One region of the Streptomyces sp. NPDC097107 genome, then DNA from elsewhere that is predicted to be linked to it. Evidence: riboswitches for the same ligand, from Rfam matches in the RefSeq annotation. Region 1 holds a riboswitch; the other holds the start of a gene.

Region 1 (7,809 bases):
AGCTGCGCCATCCGCACCCCATGCTGGACGTGCGCAGGTTCCTGCTGCGGCCCTTCAGCGGCTCGATGCTGGCGGTGCTGTTCTTCTTCTTCGGCACCTACGGCGCCATCTACTACGCCACGCAGTTCCTGCAGTTCGTGCTCGGCTACGGCGCTCTGGAGACCGGCGTGCGCCTGCTGCCGCTGGCCGGGGCCGTGTTCGTCGGCGCCGCGGCGACCGGGAAGCTGACGCCGAGGCTGGGCGTGAAGGCGATGGTGGGGTCCGGCATGGTGATCGGCACCGCCGGTGTCCTCCTCCTGGTCCTCATCGAGAAGGACTCGACGTACGCCGACTTCCTGGCCCCGATGCTGCTCCTCGGCCTCGCGATCGGGCTGAGCGTGTCCCCGGCCACCGACACCATCATGGGCTCCTTCCCGGAGAGCGAGCTGGGCGTCGGCGGCGGCGCCAACGACACGGCCCTGGAACTCGGCGGCTCGCTCGGGATCGCCGTGCTGGGCTCCCTGCTCGGTACCGCCTACCGGGACGAACTCGCCGACCTGGTGGGCAACCGGCTCCCGGCCGCCGCGCTGGACACCGCCCAGGACTCCGTGGGCGGCGGGCTGGCCGTCGCCGAGCGCCTCGCGACGGACCCCGCCGCCGGTCCCCAGCAGGCGCAGGCCCTGGCCGACGCCGTGAACCAGTCCTTCGCGCACGGTGTCGCCACGACCAGCCTCGTCGGCGGAATCATCATGGCCGCCGGCACCGTGATCGTCCTCGCCGTCCTCCCCGGCCGCCGCGGCACCCGGCAGTGGCCCGAGGAGGAGACGACCGAGGCGGCCCGGGACGCGGAGTACAGCGACTCGGCGCGCTGAGCCCGAGCCACCCCGGCCGCCGCCCCGTCAGTCGGTCAGGGCGGCCAGCTCCTCCGCCGTTCGGGGGCCCGCCGCAGAGCCCGTCAACAGGCCCTGCGCGCGCAGCAGCCGGGCCGCCGCGACGCCCCACGGCAGACGCAGCCCGGCCTGCCGCAGCAGCTCGGCGCGGGCCAGCGTCGGGGCCGCGGGGCCGGCGTGCACGCCGGCCGGGGTGAGCAGGGCCGCGTCGTCGGACCAGCGCAGGGCGAGGTCGACGTCGTGGGTGGCCATCACCACGGTGGTGCCGCCCGCGCGGAGCCGGTCCAGGGTGGCGAGCAGCCGCTCCTGGCCATCCGGGTCGAGCCCGGCGGTCGGCTCGTCGAGGATCAGCACCCGGGGGCGCATCGCGACGGCCCCGGCGATCGCGGTCCGCTTGCGCTGGCCGTAGGACAGCAGGTGGGTGGGGCGGTCGGCGAGCGCGGCGATGTCCAGCGCGGTGAGCGACTCCTCGACCCGGGAGCGGACCTCCGCGTCGGACAGGCCCAGGTTCAGCGGCCCGAAGGACACATCCTGCGACACCGACGCCGCGAACAGCTGGTCGTCCGGGTCCTGCACCACCAGTTGCACCGTGGTCCGCAGCCGGGTCAGCCCCTTGCGGTCGTACGTCACCGGCTCCCCGTCGACCGCCAACGACCCCGCGTGCGGCCTGAGTCCGCCGCTGAGCAGCCGCATCAGCGTGGTCTTGCCGCTGCCGTTGCGGCCCAGCAGCGCGAGCGCCCGCCCCTCGCGCACCGCGAAGTCCAGGCCGGCGAGCACGGCCGGGCCCTCCTCGTACGCGAAGGACACGCCCCGCAGGGCGACCGGAAACGACGCGGCCGCCTCGCCCCTCTCGATCGTCTCGCTCACGACAGCGGCCTTTCCAGTACGAGGGTGAGGGCGGCCAGCGCCGCCAGCAGCGCGACGCTCGCCGCCGTGAAGGGCGCGGAGACGCGGGCCTCGGGCACCAGGACGCGCAGCGTGCCGTCGTAACCGCGCCCGGCGAGCCCCGACTGGAGCCGTGCCGCCCGGTCGAAGGCCCGCACGAACGCCGTGGCGCCGAGCCCGCCGAGCGAACGCCAGGCGGCGGCCCGGGTGGTGTGGCCCAGCCGCGCGGCCTGCGCCTCCCGTACCCGGCGCACGGAGTCCAGCAGCAGGAAGCTCATCCGGTACGTCACCAGCGCCACGTCGACCACCGGCGCGGGCACCCCGGCCCGCACCAGGCGGGGCAGCAGGTCGGACATCGGCGTGGTGAACGCGAAGAGCAGCACCCCGAGGGAGGCCGCCGAGGTACGCAGCAGCAGCTCACCGGCGCGCACCGGGCCGCCGTCCGCCGCCGTCAGGAACCCGTCCGGGCCCCCGACCTGCACCAGGAGCGGCAGCGCCCCGGTCACGCAGAAGCCCAACGGCACGCGGTACGCCCGCCACAGCCGGCGGCCGGGCACTCCCGCCGGGCCGAGCAGCAGGGCCAGCGCCGTCACCAGGACCAGCGCCGCGCCCGGCCAGGGCGGCAGCGAGATCGCGAGGACGGTCAGCCCCAGCCCGAGCACGGCCTTGTCCACGGGATGGCGGCGGCGCCAGCGACTGCTGTGCGCCGCCGCGTCGATCGGCAGCACTCAGTCCCCTTCGGGAGCGTCCCGCAGTGCCGCCGCCGTCCGCTCCTCGCCCTGCCGCCGGCCCCGGCGCAGCCCGAAGTAGTAGGCCAGCACACCCGCGCCGATCGCGGCCTGCACGGCGAACAGCGCCGACTCGATCTCCCCGGACGGCGGCTCGTACAGCGGCGAGAACCACGGCTCGTAGTCCGGCTCGATCTCCGTGATCGCCGTCTCCGCCTCGGCGTCGGCACCGGCGAACGGCTCCTCCTTGTGATCGCCGAGACCCAGCACCAGCGGCAGCACCGCGAGCGCGGCCACGGCGAGCAGCAGCAGGGCGTTGATCTTCGCGTTGCGGCTCATCGGGACACCGCCTCCGGCTCGTCGGTGCTGCTCTTGCCGGCCTTGGTCAACAGCACGCCCAGCCGCGTCAGTTCGCCCTTGCTGGACTGCACCAGCAGCCGCATCACGATGACCGTGAGCAGGCCCTCGCTCACCGCGAGCGGGATCTGCGTGACCGCGAAGATGGAACCGAACTTGCCGAGCGCGCCCAGGAATCCGCTGCTCGGGTCAGGGAACGCCAGCGCCAGCTGCACGCTGGTGACGCAGTAGGTCGACAGGTCGGCGACGAACGCCCCGAAGAACACCGCGACCATCAGCGGCACGTCGGAGCGGCGCAGCAGCCGGTAGACGGCGTAGCCGGCCCAGGGGCCCACGACCGCCATCGAGAAGACGTTGGCGCCGAGCGTGGTCAGCCCGCCGTGTGCCAGCAGCAGCGCCTGGAAGAGCAGGGTGATGGTGCCCAGCACCGCCATGATCGGCGGCCGGAAGAGAATGGCACCCAGACCGGTGCCGGTCGGGTGCGAGCAACTGCCCGTGACGGACGGCAGTTTCAGGGCCGACAGAACGAACGTGAAGGCGCCGGAGGCGCCGAGGAGCAAGGTGCTCTCCGGGTGCTCCCTGACCTCACGGGTGAGTGACCGTACTCCGTGGACGACGAACGGCGCGGACGCGACACCCCAGGCGATCGCGTGCGCCGGTGGCAGAAAGCCCTCGGCTATGTGCATGGCTCAGCAGACCCTCTCCAGCACCTCGTGGATGGACGACGCGCCTTGGCCGGTCTCCTGGCTTACGGGTACCACCGCCCGTGCTCCGCCTTCCCGGGTACAAGTACCCAGTGGCTGCCCGCGAGGGCCGGAGCCGGACTTCCCGATTCACAGTGGCGAGGGCCGCACCGGCATCACACCGGATTTCCCGTTCACCAAGGCGTGGCGACAGTAGTGCTCCCACCTGGGTGGTGACAAGCGGGCCTCCGGGCCGCCCGGCCCGGCGAACAGGCCTCGGTTTCGCGGAAACACCCGTCGGCCCGCGCTTCCGGCCGCCGTCAGCCGGGCCGGTCCCGCTCGGTCCGCCGGACCACCCTGTCGCGCACCCGTGTGGTCAGCGCGGTCGCGGCGGCGGTGAGGAACACGAAGCTGTAGGCGATCTGCAGGACGGTCACGATCCGCGCCGCCTGGCCCCGGGGGGTGATGTCCCCGTAGCCGACGGTGGCGAGCGTGACCACGGTGAAGTACAGCGCGTCGAGGCGGGTGCGCAGACCGGTGAACTCGCCCGGCTGCTTGGCGAGGGCGTAGTAGGTGGCCGAGAAGACGTGCACGCACAGGACGATCAGCAGGGAGATGACCACACCGGGCCGGGTCTCCGGGCGGTCGACGAGGACGTGACGGATCTGGCGGAGCAGCATCGCGGCCACGAACGTCAGCACCAGGGCGAACAGCAGCCAGCTCAGTACGGGACGCTGCGGGCCCAGATGGTCGAGGGGGAGGAGGAAGTAGGCCACGACCGTGGCCGCCGCGATGCCGGCCCGCACGAGCCAGGGCCGGGCGGCGCGCCAGGCGGTACCCGGGCGGGTGCCGCCCGCCCTCGTGGTGGTGGCCCGGCGCTCGGTCACCGTGCCGTCTCCGGCGCCGCTTTCGGCGGTTCCGCTCCCGCTCCCGGCTCTGTCCGGCGGACCAGCTGGGTGACGACGAAGGCGACCACCGACGCGGTGACGATCAGTGGCATCTGGTCGTACGCGTCCCCGCCCACCAGCAGCACCGCCAGCACCGAACTGGCCAGCGGCAGCCCGGTCACCGCGGCCGCCGCGGCGGAGATGCCGAGGGCGAGGGCCGGGGTCGCGCCGAAACCGGGCAGGCCGGAGCAGGCCATGGCGGTCGCCGTGCCCAGCAGCACGGCCGGGAAGATCGGGCCGCCGCGCAGACTGCCCAGCGCGATGCCCCAGGCCAGCCCCTTGCAGGCGACGAGCGCGACCAGCGCGCCCACGGACCAGGCGTGCGGGTCCGCGGCTAGCTGGGCCAGGGTCGCCTGCCCGGACAGCGCCGCCTCCGCCGGGGAACGGCCGGTGATCAGGGCGTACGCGGCGAGGCAGACGCCGACCGCCGTGGCGCAGGCGACGGTGCGCAGGGCCGTGCGGTGCCGCGTCCAGGAGACGGTCCGGTGGCCCAGCTCGCGGCCCAGCGTGATCAGCACCGCGATCAGCGCCGCCGTCGGGACGCCCCACAGGAAGTCACCCGCGTCCGGGTTGGCGCTCGGCGGCACGTCCTGCAGGGTGAGCGCGCCGATCTTCAGGCCGGTCCACTGACCGAACCCGGTGAAGACCAGGGCGCCCGTCGCGCTGGCCAGCAGACAGGGCAGCAGGAGCACGACCAGTTGGGCACCGGCGAGCCCCGCGCCCTCGATGAGCAGCACCGCCGCCGCCACCGGGCCGCCGAGAATGGTCGAGATCGCGGCGGTGGAGCCGGCGGTCGCGAGGATCGCGCTCGCCCTCGGGTCGTCGGCCGCGCCCGCCCGCCGCACCGCCAGTAGGGCGAGCCCGCTGCCGACGGCCATCAGCGGGGCCTCGGGGCCCAGCACCACACCGAGCGGCAGCGTGGCGAGCGCCGCCAGGACGGTGCCGGGCAGCGCGCGGGGGCCGACGGGCGCGCCGCCCAGCCCGTTCACCGGCAGATGGCCGCCGCCGCCCGGCATCCGGGTCACGATCGGCGCCAGGATCAGCCCGGCGAGCACCAGTGCGGGCAGCGGCCACCACCAGGGCGGGGCGTCGTACCCGGCGGCCTCGGGCAGTGACGTCCACACCCAGTGCTGCAACTCGTGCTGGAGACCGACGAAGAAGAAGCAGGCCAGCGCGATGGGAACGCCCAGCAGTACGCACAGCAGCAACAGCCGCAGATAGCCGGGGCTGAGCAGGGTGCGCCGCAGTGACTGCTCGGCCCGGGCCGGTACCGCGTTCGCCGGCGCGGGATGAGTCGTCACGGGCCCTCCTGGTCCGACGGTCCGCCGTGCGCGTTCGCATGTGCGTTTCAGTAAACGCGAGACGGGGGAGGGCCGCACGCGCACGCTTCCGTTCCGGGGACCGCGACGCGGCCGGACCGGCTTCACCCGTGCGGCGGACCCGTATGGCCGCGGGAGCCGGGTGCCCGCAGGCTCGGAGGGACCTGTCGGCGCCCGGGGGCGCCGGTGGGGGCAGACCCGTACGGGGGACAACGGAAAGGACTCCGCTCATGAGCCAGCACGCCGCACCTTCTCCCGGCAGGCCGACGCACGGCGCAGCGGCCCCGCGGTCGGCGGACCGCACCAGCGGCTGGGTGACCGGCGGCGTCGTCTTCGCGGGCGTACTGCTGCTGCTGAACGGCGCCCTCGCCGTCCTCCAGGGCATCGCGGCCATCGCTGAGGACGACGTCTACGCCCGCGTCGGCAGCTACGTCTACGAATTCAGCCTCACCGGCTGGGGCATCATCCACGTCATCCTGGGCGCGGTGGTGCTCGTCACCGGCTACGGCCTGCTCAAGGGCATGGCCTGGGCGCGCTTCGCGGGCATCTTCCTGGCCTCGCTGAGCCTGGTCGCCCAGTTCCTCTTCCTGCCGTACGCACCCGTCTGGGCCTTGATCGTGATGGCGATCGACGTGTTCGTGATCTGGGCACTGGCCAGCCGGCAGGAGCGGGCTGCCTGAACGCTCGCGGCCGGGCTCCCGGCCGCGAGCAGGTGTGCCGATTCAGCGGCGGTGCAGGCCTCGCGCCAGTGCCGCCGCCGCGCCGACGGCGGCCAGCCCCGTGCCCGCGAGGGCCAGGACCCTGGCCCGCCGCCCCGGGGCCACCGGCCGGGCGCCCGGCGCCGTGCCGTACGCGCTGCCGGAAACGTCCGTGTCGCCCGGGGCGCCGGGGAGCGCCGAGGCCAGCAGCTCCGCCAGGTGCACGCCCTCGTGGCCGCCGCTGTCGAACTCGTGGATCTGCGTCCGGCAGCTGAAGCCGTCGGCGAGTACGACGGTCCCCTCGTCCTCCTCCCGCAGCCGCGGCAGCAGCACCCGCTCCGCGCAGGCCTCGCTGACGTCCAGGTGGCCGCGCTCGAAGCCGAAGTTGCCGGCCAGCCCGCAGCAGCCGGAGTCCAGCCGCTCGGCGTCCACCCCGGCCCGGCGCAGCAGTTCCCGGTCGGCCTCCCAGCCCATGATCGCGTGCTGGTGGCAGTGCACCTGCGCCAGCGCCTTCGCGGACCGGCCGGGCACCCGCGGCGGCTCGTAGCCGGGGGAGTGCTCGGTGAGCAGCTCCGACAGCGTCACCGTCTGCTCGCCCAGCCGCCGCACGTCCTGGTCGCCGGGGAACATCTCCGCCGCGTCCGCCCGGAACACGGCCGTGCAGCTCGGCTCCAGCGCCACCACCAGACCGCCCGCCCGCACGTGTTCCGCCAGTCCGCGCACTGTCCGGGTGAGCACCTTCTCCGCCATCCCGAGCTGTCCGGTGGAGATCCAGGTCAGCCCGCAGCACAGCGGCTCGGACGGCAGTTCCACCCGCCAGCCGGCGTGCTCCAGCACCCGTACCGCCGCCCGTCCGATGTGCGGATGGAAATGGTTGGTGAAGGTGTCCGGCCACAGCAGCACGGTCCCGCGCCGCCCGTCGCCGTACGGCTCGTGGCGGGCGAACCACCGCTCGAAGGTCTGCTCCGCGAACAGCGGCACCTCACGGTCGGCCACCCCCGCCGCCAGCACGGCGGCCTTCGACAGCAGCGGAGCGTGCGTGAGCGCGTTGACCACCGGTGCGAGCCGGGTGCGGCCCACGGCCTGGGCGAGCGCGGGCAGCCAGCCCATCGACCAGTCGGAGCGCGGCCTGCGCCACGGCCGCCCCTCGTAGTGGTGGGACAGGAACTCCGCCTTGTACGTGGCCATGTCCACGTCCGCCGGACAGTCCTTCTTGCATCCCTTGCAGGCCAGGCAGAGATCGAGGGCGTCCTTGACCGCCTCCGAGCGCCAGCCGTCCCGGATCGCGCCGTCCCCGTGCCCGTCGAGCATCTCGAACAGCAG
Region 2 (7,809 bases), on a different contig from region 1:
ACCTCGCGCACGGCGAGATCGAAGTCGGCTGCCGAGTCCTGGACCACCGCCGCCACGGTACGGGCCAGTTGCCGCACCGGCAGCGACCAGGCGTCGCCGCCGTCGACGCGGACCTGACCGGTGTCGGGGCGCAGGACCCGGTAGACGGTGCGCAGGAGGCTGGACTTCCCGCTGCCGTTGGGGCCCACGAGCCCGATGGTCTCGCCCGGGCGGGCGGTCAGGGAGACGTCGCGCACCAGGTGGCGGGCCCCGGCGGTGAGCGTGACGCCGTCGACGTCCAGTGCGGTCGCAGTCATGCCACTCCTCGGTCGGTGCCGCGCCGGGCATCGCGGCGCATCAGCCACAGGAAGAACGGCCCGCCGCACAGCGCCGTGAGGACACCGACGGGTATCTCCATCGGTGCGGCGATCGTCCGTGCGGCGATGTCGGCCCAGACGAGGAAGACCGCTCCGCCGAGTGCCGCCGTCGGCAGGACCCGGCGGTGGTCGCCGCCGACGAACAGGCGCACGATGTGGGGCATCATCAGGCCGACGAAGCCGATCGGTCCGGCCGCCGCGACCAGCACTCCAGTGACGAGGGAGAGCACGACGAACAGCCGGGCGCGGAAGCGGGCCACGTCCAGCCCCATGGTGGTCGCCGCTTCCTCGCCTGCCAGCAGCAGGTTCAGGTTGCGGGCCTGCGCCATGAGGACGCCGACACCGAGCAGCAGGGCCGTGCTCGGCAGCCACAGCGTGCCCCAGTTGACCCCGCCCAGGCCGCCGAGGGTCCAGGCGAGGACCGCGCGGGCCTCGTTGCCCCGGTCGGTGGTGAGCAGCAGCAGATCGAGGACCGCCGTGAGCACCGCCGCGATCGCCACCCCGGACAGCACCAGCCGCGACGAGGTGATGCGCCCGCCGGTGCGGGCGGTGGCGTACACGAGCAGGAGCGCGCACAGGGCGCCCACGAAGGCCGCCACCGACAGGGAGAGAGGCCCGAAGACGGTGACGCCGAACACGATCACCGAGACGGCGCCGAGCGACGCCCCGGAGGAGACGCCGAGCAGGTAAGGCTCCGCGAGAGGGTTCCGCACCAGGGCCTGCAGCGCGGTGCCGATCACCGCCAGGCCGGCGCCGGTGACCACACCGAGCAGCACCCGCGGCGCCCGCACGTCCACCACGATGGTTTCCCGGGCCCTTGACCAGTCCGGATCCTGCCAGCCGGCGCCCAGCGCGTGCGTCACGATGCCCCACACCTGACCCGGCGGCACATGCACGGAGCCGATCGCGAGGCCCGCCGTGGCGGAGACGACGAGCAACCCGGTGAGCACCAGCAGCGTGACGGCCAGCCGCGTACGGCCCGTTCCCGAGCCGGTGGCCTTCGGCCGTCGCACCGTCTGTTCGGCGGGCCCGCCGGTGGTGGCCTGGGTCACCGGAAGCTCTCCGGGTGCAGCCCGCGGGCCAGGTCCTCGACCGCGTAGGCCGAGCGGATGCCGACCAGGGTGGCGGTCAGCGGCAGGACGACGAAACGCTTGTTCCTGACGGCGGGTACGTCGGAGAGCGCGGGCTGGGAGAGCAGGAACTCCTTCTTCTCCTCGACGCTTCCGGCACCGGCGTAGTCGTAGATGGCGATGACTTCCGGCTTGCGGTCGACGACCTGCTCCCAGGAGACGTCACCGAAGACGTCGTCGAGGTCGGTGAAGACGTTGTCGCCGCCGGCCAGCCGGAGCAGTTCGGTGCCCAGGCTCTTGCCGCCCGCGGTGAAGGCGCTCTTGTCGCCGCTGTCGTAGACGAAGACTGGCACCTCGGGCTCGCCCTCGACCTTGCCGGCGGCCTTGCCGGCGCGGCCTTCGAGGTCGGCGACCAGTTCGTCGGCCCGGTCCGGGACACCGAAGAGCGTGCCGATGGTGCGGATCTCGTCGTAGGTGTCCTTCATCGTCACCCGCTTCTCGCCGCAGTACTCGCGGTTGAGGTGGGTGTCGATGCCGGCGTCGGCGAACGCCTTGCGGGAGCGGCCCTCCTTCTCGTCGAAGGCGCTGCCGTAGCCGCCGTAGACGAGGTCGGGTTCGGCGTCCAGGACGGTCTCGAAGGACGGCTCTCTTTCCGCCAGTTCGGGGACGGACTCGTAGTCCTTCTTCAGCTCGGGCAGGACGGCGGAGTCGGGGAAGGCCGTTCCGACCAGGCGGTCCTTCAGGCCGAGGGCGAGCATGAGCTCGGCCGGGTGCTGGTGGATGGTGACCACCCGTGACGGCGGCCTGTCGTACGTCGTCCGCACACCGCAGTTGTCGATGGTGACCGGGAAGCCCGCGGGCACGGACGCGCCGGTCTTCGCGTCCCCACCGCTCTCGTCGGACGAACCGCAGCCGGCGGTCAGCAGTACTGATGTGAGAGACACGGCAGCGGCCGTGGCACGAAGGAACCCGCGCGTGCGGGCAGGGGTGAACAGCTGGGACACGTGAAGCCTCCTGGAGTCCGCGCTCCTTGGGACGGGCCCGCGACGGACCAGTGTCCTGACTCCCGGATCGACGTTCCCTCCGCCTTCCCGCGCCGTGCGCAGTGGCATGTCGGAGGGGTGCTCCCCGGTCACAGTGGCGGGACCGTGCCGGATTCGCACCGGCTTCCTGTCTCCCGTCGCGGCGATGACCAGGTGATCCTACGTTCCTCCGAACCGGCGGCGAAAGGGCGTGCGGACCCGGCCGCACGCCCGCGTCTTCGTCACGCTTCGCGGACCGCTCGCAGCACGAGCCGCTCGGCGTTCTCGTCGTAGGGGCGTCCGTCGAACCCGCCGAAGACCTCCACGCGGGCGAAGCCCGCCTCCTCGGCCATCCGCCGCAGCTCCACCGCGCTGTAGACGAACCACGTCAAGGTGGCACGCGTCACCCGATCACCCCGGACCAGTACCCACTCGCTGCGCAGCCGCGCCCACTCGTCCAGCACGGAGTCGGTCTGCACCATCAGGTCGCCGCCCCGCCGCACCACTTTTGGCGGGGTGACCCTGCGGGCCAGAAGCTCCTTTCCGGCGAGGTCCAGGACGAGCGTGCCGCCGGGGGCCAGGCAGGTGTGCATGGTGCGCAGTACGCGCGCGTTGTCGGCGGGGTCCTCGAAGTACCCGAAGGAGGTGAACATGTTGAGGACGACGTCGAAGCCGCCCGGTGCCTCGTACTCGCGTGCGTCGGCCCGGACGTACGTCACGTCGGCACCGGCGTCGGCCGTCCGCTTGCGTGCCCGGTCCAGCATGGCCGGGCTCAGGTCGACTCCGGTCACACGGTGCCCGCGGCGGGCGAGGGGCACGGTGAAGACGCCCGGCCCGCAGCACAGGTCCAGCACGCGTGATCCGTCGGGGAGGGCGAGCAGGGGAGAGGTGCCGAGCAGCTCCTCGGCCTGCTCGTAGCGCTGCTCGGAGAAGAGGAAGTCGTGGAACTCGGTCCAGAAGTCATCGTCCTGGAATCCGCCCGTCCGTGTCATCGCGCGTCAGTGCTCCTTCATGGTCGCCGTCGGGGAGAGGGCGCCGCGCCGTGCGGCGGCGCAGCGTGAGCAGCAGCGGAGGAAGCAGCAGACACTGGGCGGCTGCCAGCAGCCAGAACCAGCCGGTGTGTCCGGCCCGTTCGCCGAGGCCGTACACCTGTCCGCCCAGCACGCCGCTCGCGCAGGCGCCCAGGCCCGCGGCGAGCCGCTGCTGGCCGAAGACCACGGCGTCGGAGCGGGGGCTGCGGCGCAGTGCCTCCAGGTCGTTCTTGAGGAACAGCACGATGTCGCCGAGGGTGATCAGCGCGCCGCCCGCCAGCAGTGCCGTCCGGGTGCCGGCCGCCAGCACGGCCAGTCCCGCCGCCAGGCCCGTGAACCCGACCGTGAGGGCGAGGGCGTACGGCATGCGCCGGATCAGGCCGGACGCGAGCGGCTGTACGACGATGACCAGCGTGAAGCAGAGCAGCAGCACCACGCTGTAGAACGCGCTGGAGGCGCGCTCGACGGCGTACACCGCCAGGAAGTGCTGGAAGTGGAAGTAGAGGTAGAAGGCCAGCGCGTTGGCGGCGAACGGCAGGAGTGCGACGCCGGCGAGAAGACCCGTGCGGGCCGTTTCCTCCGATGTGGTGGGGTGCGTCCGGTCGGTTCCGGGCAGCCGTGCATGTCCCGCTGTGACCGCGAGGAACAGCGCCGTGACGGCCGCGAACAGCCAGCCGGGCGAGGACAGGACGAACGGTCCGGCGATGAGCGGGCCGACCGCCATCCCGGCGTTGAGTGCCGCGTTGCCCGCCGACAGGAACGCCGGACGGCGCTCGTCGTCGACGTCGTGCACGAGGTACGCCTTGTTGGCGGGCAGGTAGAGCGCGGCACCGCAGCACGTCAGGACCAGCGCCCAGACCGCGAGGGGCGGCCAGCGCAGGGCCAGCAGGAGGCCGGCGAAACCGGCGGTGCGTACGACGAGCGCCCACAGCATCGTGCGGCGCAGCCCGATCCGGTCCGCGAGGGCACCGCCGACGATGCCGCCGGAGAACTGCACGAGCGATGCCACCGCCAGGACGACGCCGACCGTGCCGAGCCCCATCCCGAGCCGTTCGTGGAGGAACACCGACATGAACGGCAGCACCATGAAGCTGCCGAGCGGGATGAGGAACGAGGTGAGCAGGAGGAACCGCAGCGGGCCGGTGAGCGGGAACAGTGAGGACCGCGGGCCCGGTCCCCGAGTGGTGCGCTCACCCACCGGGCGCCTCCCGGCCGGTCGGCTCGGGGAACGGACCAGTCAGTACACGCAGGGCGCCTGCTGCGGCCACCGCGCGGTGGGTGGCGAGTTCGGCGGTCTCGGCCTCGGCGTACACGATGCCCGCGTAGCCACGGCTGTCACCCAGGTGCTCGATGGGCTCGCCGACCCGCTTGACCGGGTACCAGGCGGGTGTTCCCGGCATGTCGGTGAGCCGGTCGAGCCCCTTGACGCCGGTGAACACCCCGGGGGCGGCAGGGTAGCCGAGAACGAAGGCGACGGCCGGACCGCCGGGACAGTCCGCGTCCATGAGACCGGGGCGGCGACCGAGCGCGGCCTCGATCATCGCCTCGTACACGTTGACGCCGAGGGCCCGGCACAACCCCTCCCCGACCAGCGCGCCCCCGATGCGCGGATTGACCTCCACCACTTCCGGACCGTCGGCGGTCAGTACGAACTCCACGTGAGCGAACCGGTCGGTGTAGCCGATGGCGGCGAGCACCCGGTCGAGCCACGACTCGAGTGATGTCCGCTCCTGGCTCGGGAACGCCACGGGAAAGGCGGTGATCTCCTCCCGGAAGTGCGGCTCCGGTGACATGAGCCGGCTGGAGACGCCCAGCAGTGTTGTGCGACCGTCCCAGGTGAGCGTCTCAGCGCTGTACACCGGGCCGCTGAAATAGGGCTCGGCGAACAACCGCCCCTTCAGGTCCCGGCCGGACGACTCCGCCAGCGCCGCGTCGAGTTCGCCCTCGTCCCGGACCAGCCACACGTTCTGGCTCCCGGTGCCCGCCGTGTCCTTGAGCACGAGCGGCAGCCCCGCCTCCTTCAGCAGCAGCCCGCGCGCCTCGCGGTCCGGGTCGGCGCCTTCTACGGCCCGTGCGCGAGTGAGACCCGCGGCGTGCAGCCTGTTGCGTACCGCGGCCTTGTCCCGGGTCAGCCGCAGGGCGGCTGGATCGAGCCCCGGCAGGCCGAGGCGTTCGGCGAGGGCGGCGCCGGTCAGAGTCCAGGTGTCGGTGGAACTGATCAGACCGCGCAGCCCCGGGGTGCGTCGGAGCAGAGCGGCGACCCGCTCCACGTCGAAGGTGTCGGTCACGACGACGTCGAGGGCGTCGCTGGGCAGCAGGTCCAGTTCGTAGGCGTAGTAGGCGGGGTCCCGGGTGAGGAGCAGCAGGCGCTCGCCGAGCCGGTCGGCGGCGCGGACCAAGTGGCCGAGGCCGAAGGTCAGTGACTCCAGGCAGGCCACGGTCATGCGGCACTCTCCTTCCGGGCTTCCGGGAGGGGAGTGCGCTGCCACTTCATCCTCGACCAGGGCATGGTCATCTCCTCCGGACTGCGGGCCTCGTGGGGCTTGAGCGCGGCCGGATCCAGGGCCTCGGCGTGCCGGGCGAACACGCGCTCCACGTAGCGGTGTCCGGTGTCGGCCCCTATCACCAGGTGCAGTCGGTCGGGGTGGCGGCGGGCCTCGTACGTCGCCGTCAGGTAGCCGGCACCGGTGGACAGTCCGGCGAAGACCGCGTGCTCGCGCAGCAGGGCGACGGCGCCGGACATGGCGTGGGTGAAGTCCAGCCAGTGCACGGTGTCGTAGAGATGGTGGCGGACGTTGTCGAAGACGATCGAGGAGCCGATGCCGGCGATGATCGCTTCGGGATCGTGATGGTCCTGGCTGCCGAAGGTGACGCTGCCGAAGGGCTGGACGCCGGCCAGACGCACCGAGGGGTCCGTCCTGCGCAGGCGTTCCACGATGCCGCCGGTCGAGGCTCCGGAACCCACGCCGCCGACGACGGTCAGCGGTGCGGCCGGAAACTCCGCCGCGATCCGGTCGGCGACCTCTTGGTAGCCGAGGTAGTGGACGTCGTCGTGGTACTGGCGCATCCAGTGGTGGCCGGGGCGCTCGGCGAGGATCTCGCGCACCCGCCGCACCCGGAGTTCCTGGTCGAGTTTGAGGTTCCGCGACGGTCTGACCTGTTCCACGGTGGCGCCGAGGATCTCCAGTTGGGCGAGGGTGGTGGCGTCGACGGTGGTGGACGCGACGATGTGGCACCGCATGCCGTACCGGTGGCAGGCCAGTGCGAGGGCGTAGGCGTAGATGCCGCTGGAGCTGTCGATCAGGGTCTGCCCCGGACGGACGGTGCCCCGCTCCAGCAGATGGCGGACCGCGGCCAGGGCCGAGTAGATCTTCATCGACTCGAACCTCAGCAGGACCAGCCCGTCGGTGAGCCGGACGAGGTCCGGGACTTTCAGGGCGTCGGCGATGTGGGGGTGGATCACCCGTAGCCTCCTTGGGCGAAGGTGCACTGGTGGCCGATCGAGTGGAAGAACGCGGAGAGTTCGGACTTGACCCCGGCCTGTGGGCGCGAGGCGAAGAGATAGCCGGCCAGGCAGCCGGTGTGCGCGACGAAGACGCCGTCGGCCCCGAACCGCTCACGATGGGCCTGCAGACTGCCGAAGGTCGCCTTGGGCAAAACCTCCTGGGACAGGGCGGCACTGACCGTCGCGGCACGGGCGACGGCGGCCGGGTCACCCGAGTCGAAACCCTTCACCAGATCGGTCAGGCACCGCTGGTACTCGTCGCCGCGCCGCCGGTAGTGGTCCAGGAGCAGGGGAGTGACGGCGGCGGTGTCCACCGTGCCGGGTTCGATGACGAAGGCGGTGTGGAAGCCGATATCCGGGCCCAGCGGTCGCACCACCCGGTGCCGCCCGCTGAGGTACAGGGCGAACTCGTCGAGGAAGACACTGTCGGCGCGCTCGATGTCCGCCAGGACACCGAGGACCACGTCCACGTCGTACGGCAGGGAGAAAACGCGGAACAGACAGCGCAGCGTCGCCACGATGTCCGCCGTCGAACTGGCCATCCCCACGCCCACCGGCAGTTCGGAGTGGGTGCGCCACTCGCCCGGGGGCATGACGAGGCCGTAATGGTCCAGGAAGAGCCGGGCCGCTTCCCGTGATTTCTCCCCGAGCGGTGGCGTATGCGGTGGAGGACCGGCCGCTGTCCTCGGAGTGAAGTACACCCAGGAGTGACGGTCCACGGGAAAGGACACCACCGCGATCTCAGGCTCGGTGCCCGCCCGCAACGGGCCCTGGTACAGCTCGCCCAGAGTGCCGTGGCAGACACCGGACACGGTGCTGCGGGGC

Evidence for each region. A riboswitch is a leader RNA that binds a small molecule or an ion and turns the genes downstream of it on or off. The one in region 1 is predicted to bind cobalamin.
Region 2: it holds a riboswitch for cobalamin, as region 1 does, so the genes downstream of both, ACIQ1J_RS32530 (ABC transporter substrate-binding protein) here and ACIQ1J_RS13615 (energy-coupling factor ABC transporter permease) in region 1, are expected to answer to the same signal.

The regions. Positions count from the first base shown of each region.
Region 1 covers NZ_JBIWEF010000005.1:191,398-199,206, forward strand. Annotated here, with positions in the region: gene ACIQ1J_RS13595 (MFS transporter) at 1-851, shown strand, start outside; gene ACIQ1J_RS13600 (ATP-binding cassette domain-containing protein) at 879-1,736, opposite strand; gene cbiQ (cobalt ECF transporter T component CbiQ) at 1,733-2,482, opposite strand; gene ACIQ1J_RS13610 (energy-coupling factor ABC transporter substrate-binding protein) at 2,483-2,821, opposite strand; gene ACIQ1J_RS13615 (energy-coupling factor ABC transporter permease) at 2,818-3,525, opposite strand; cobalamin riboswitch at 3,555-3,739, opposite strand; gene ACIQ1J_RS13620 (potassium channel family protein) at 3,843-4,328, opposite strand; gene ACIQ1J_RS13625 (chloride channel protein) at 4,406-5,770, opposite strand; gene ACIQ1J_RS13630 (hypothetical protein) at 6,019-6,468, shown strand; gene ACIQ1J_RS13635 (FAD-binding and (Fe-S)-binding domain-containing protein) at 6,511-7,809, opposite strand, start outside.
Region 2 covers NZ_JBIWEF010000019.1:935-8,743, forward strand. Annotated here, with positions in the region: gene ACIQ1J_RS32520 (ABC transporter ATP-binding protein) at 1-296, opposite strand, end outside; gene ACIQ1J_RS32525 (FecCD family ABC transporter permease) at 293-1,408, opposite strand; gene ACIQ1J_RS32530 (ABC transporter substrate-binding protein) at 1,405-2,430, opposite strand; cobalamin riboswitch at 2,479-2,600, opposite strand; gene ACIQ1J_RS32535 (class I SAM-dependent methyltransferase) at 2,691-3,440, opposite strand; gene ACIQ1J_RS32540 (MDR family MFS transporter) at 3,409-4,677, opposite strand; gene ACIQ1J_RS32545 (ATP-grasp domain-containing protein) at 4,670-5,923, opposite strand; gene ACIQ1J_RS32550 (cysteine synthase family protein) at 5,920-6,942, opposite strand; gene ACIQ1J_RS32555 (hypothetical protein) at 6,939-7,809, opposite strand, start outside.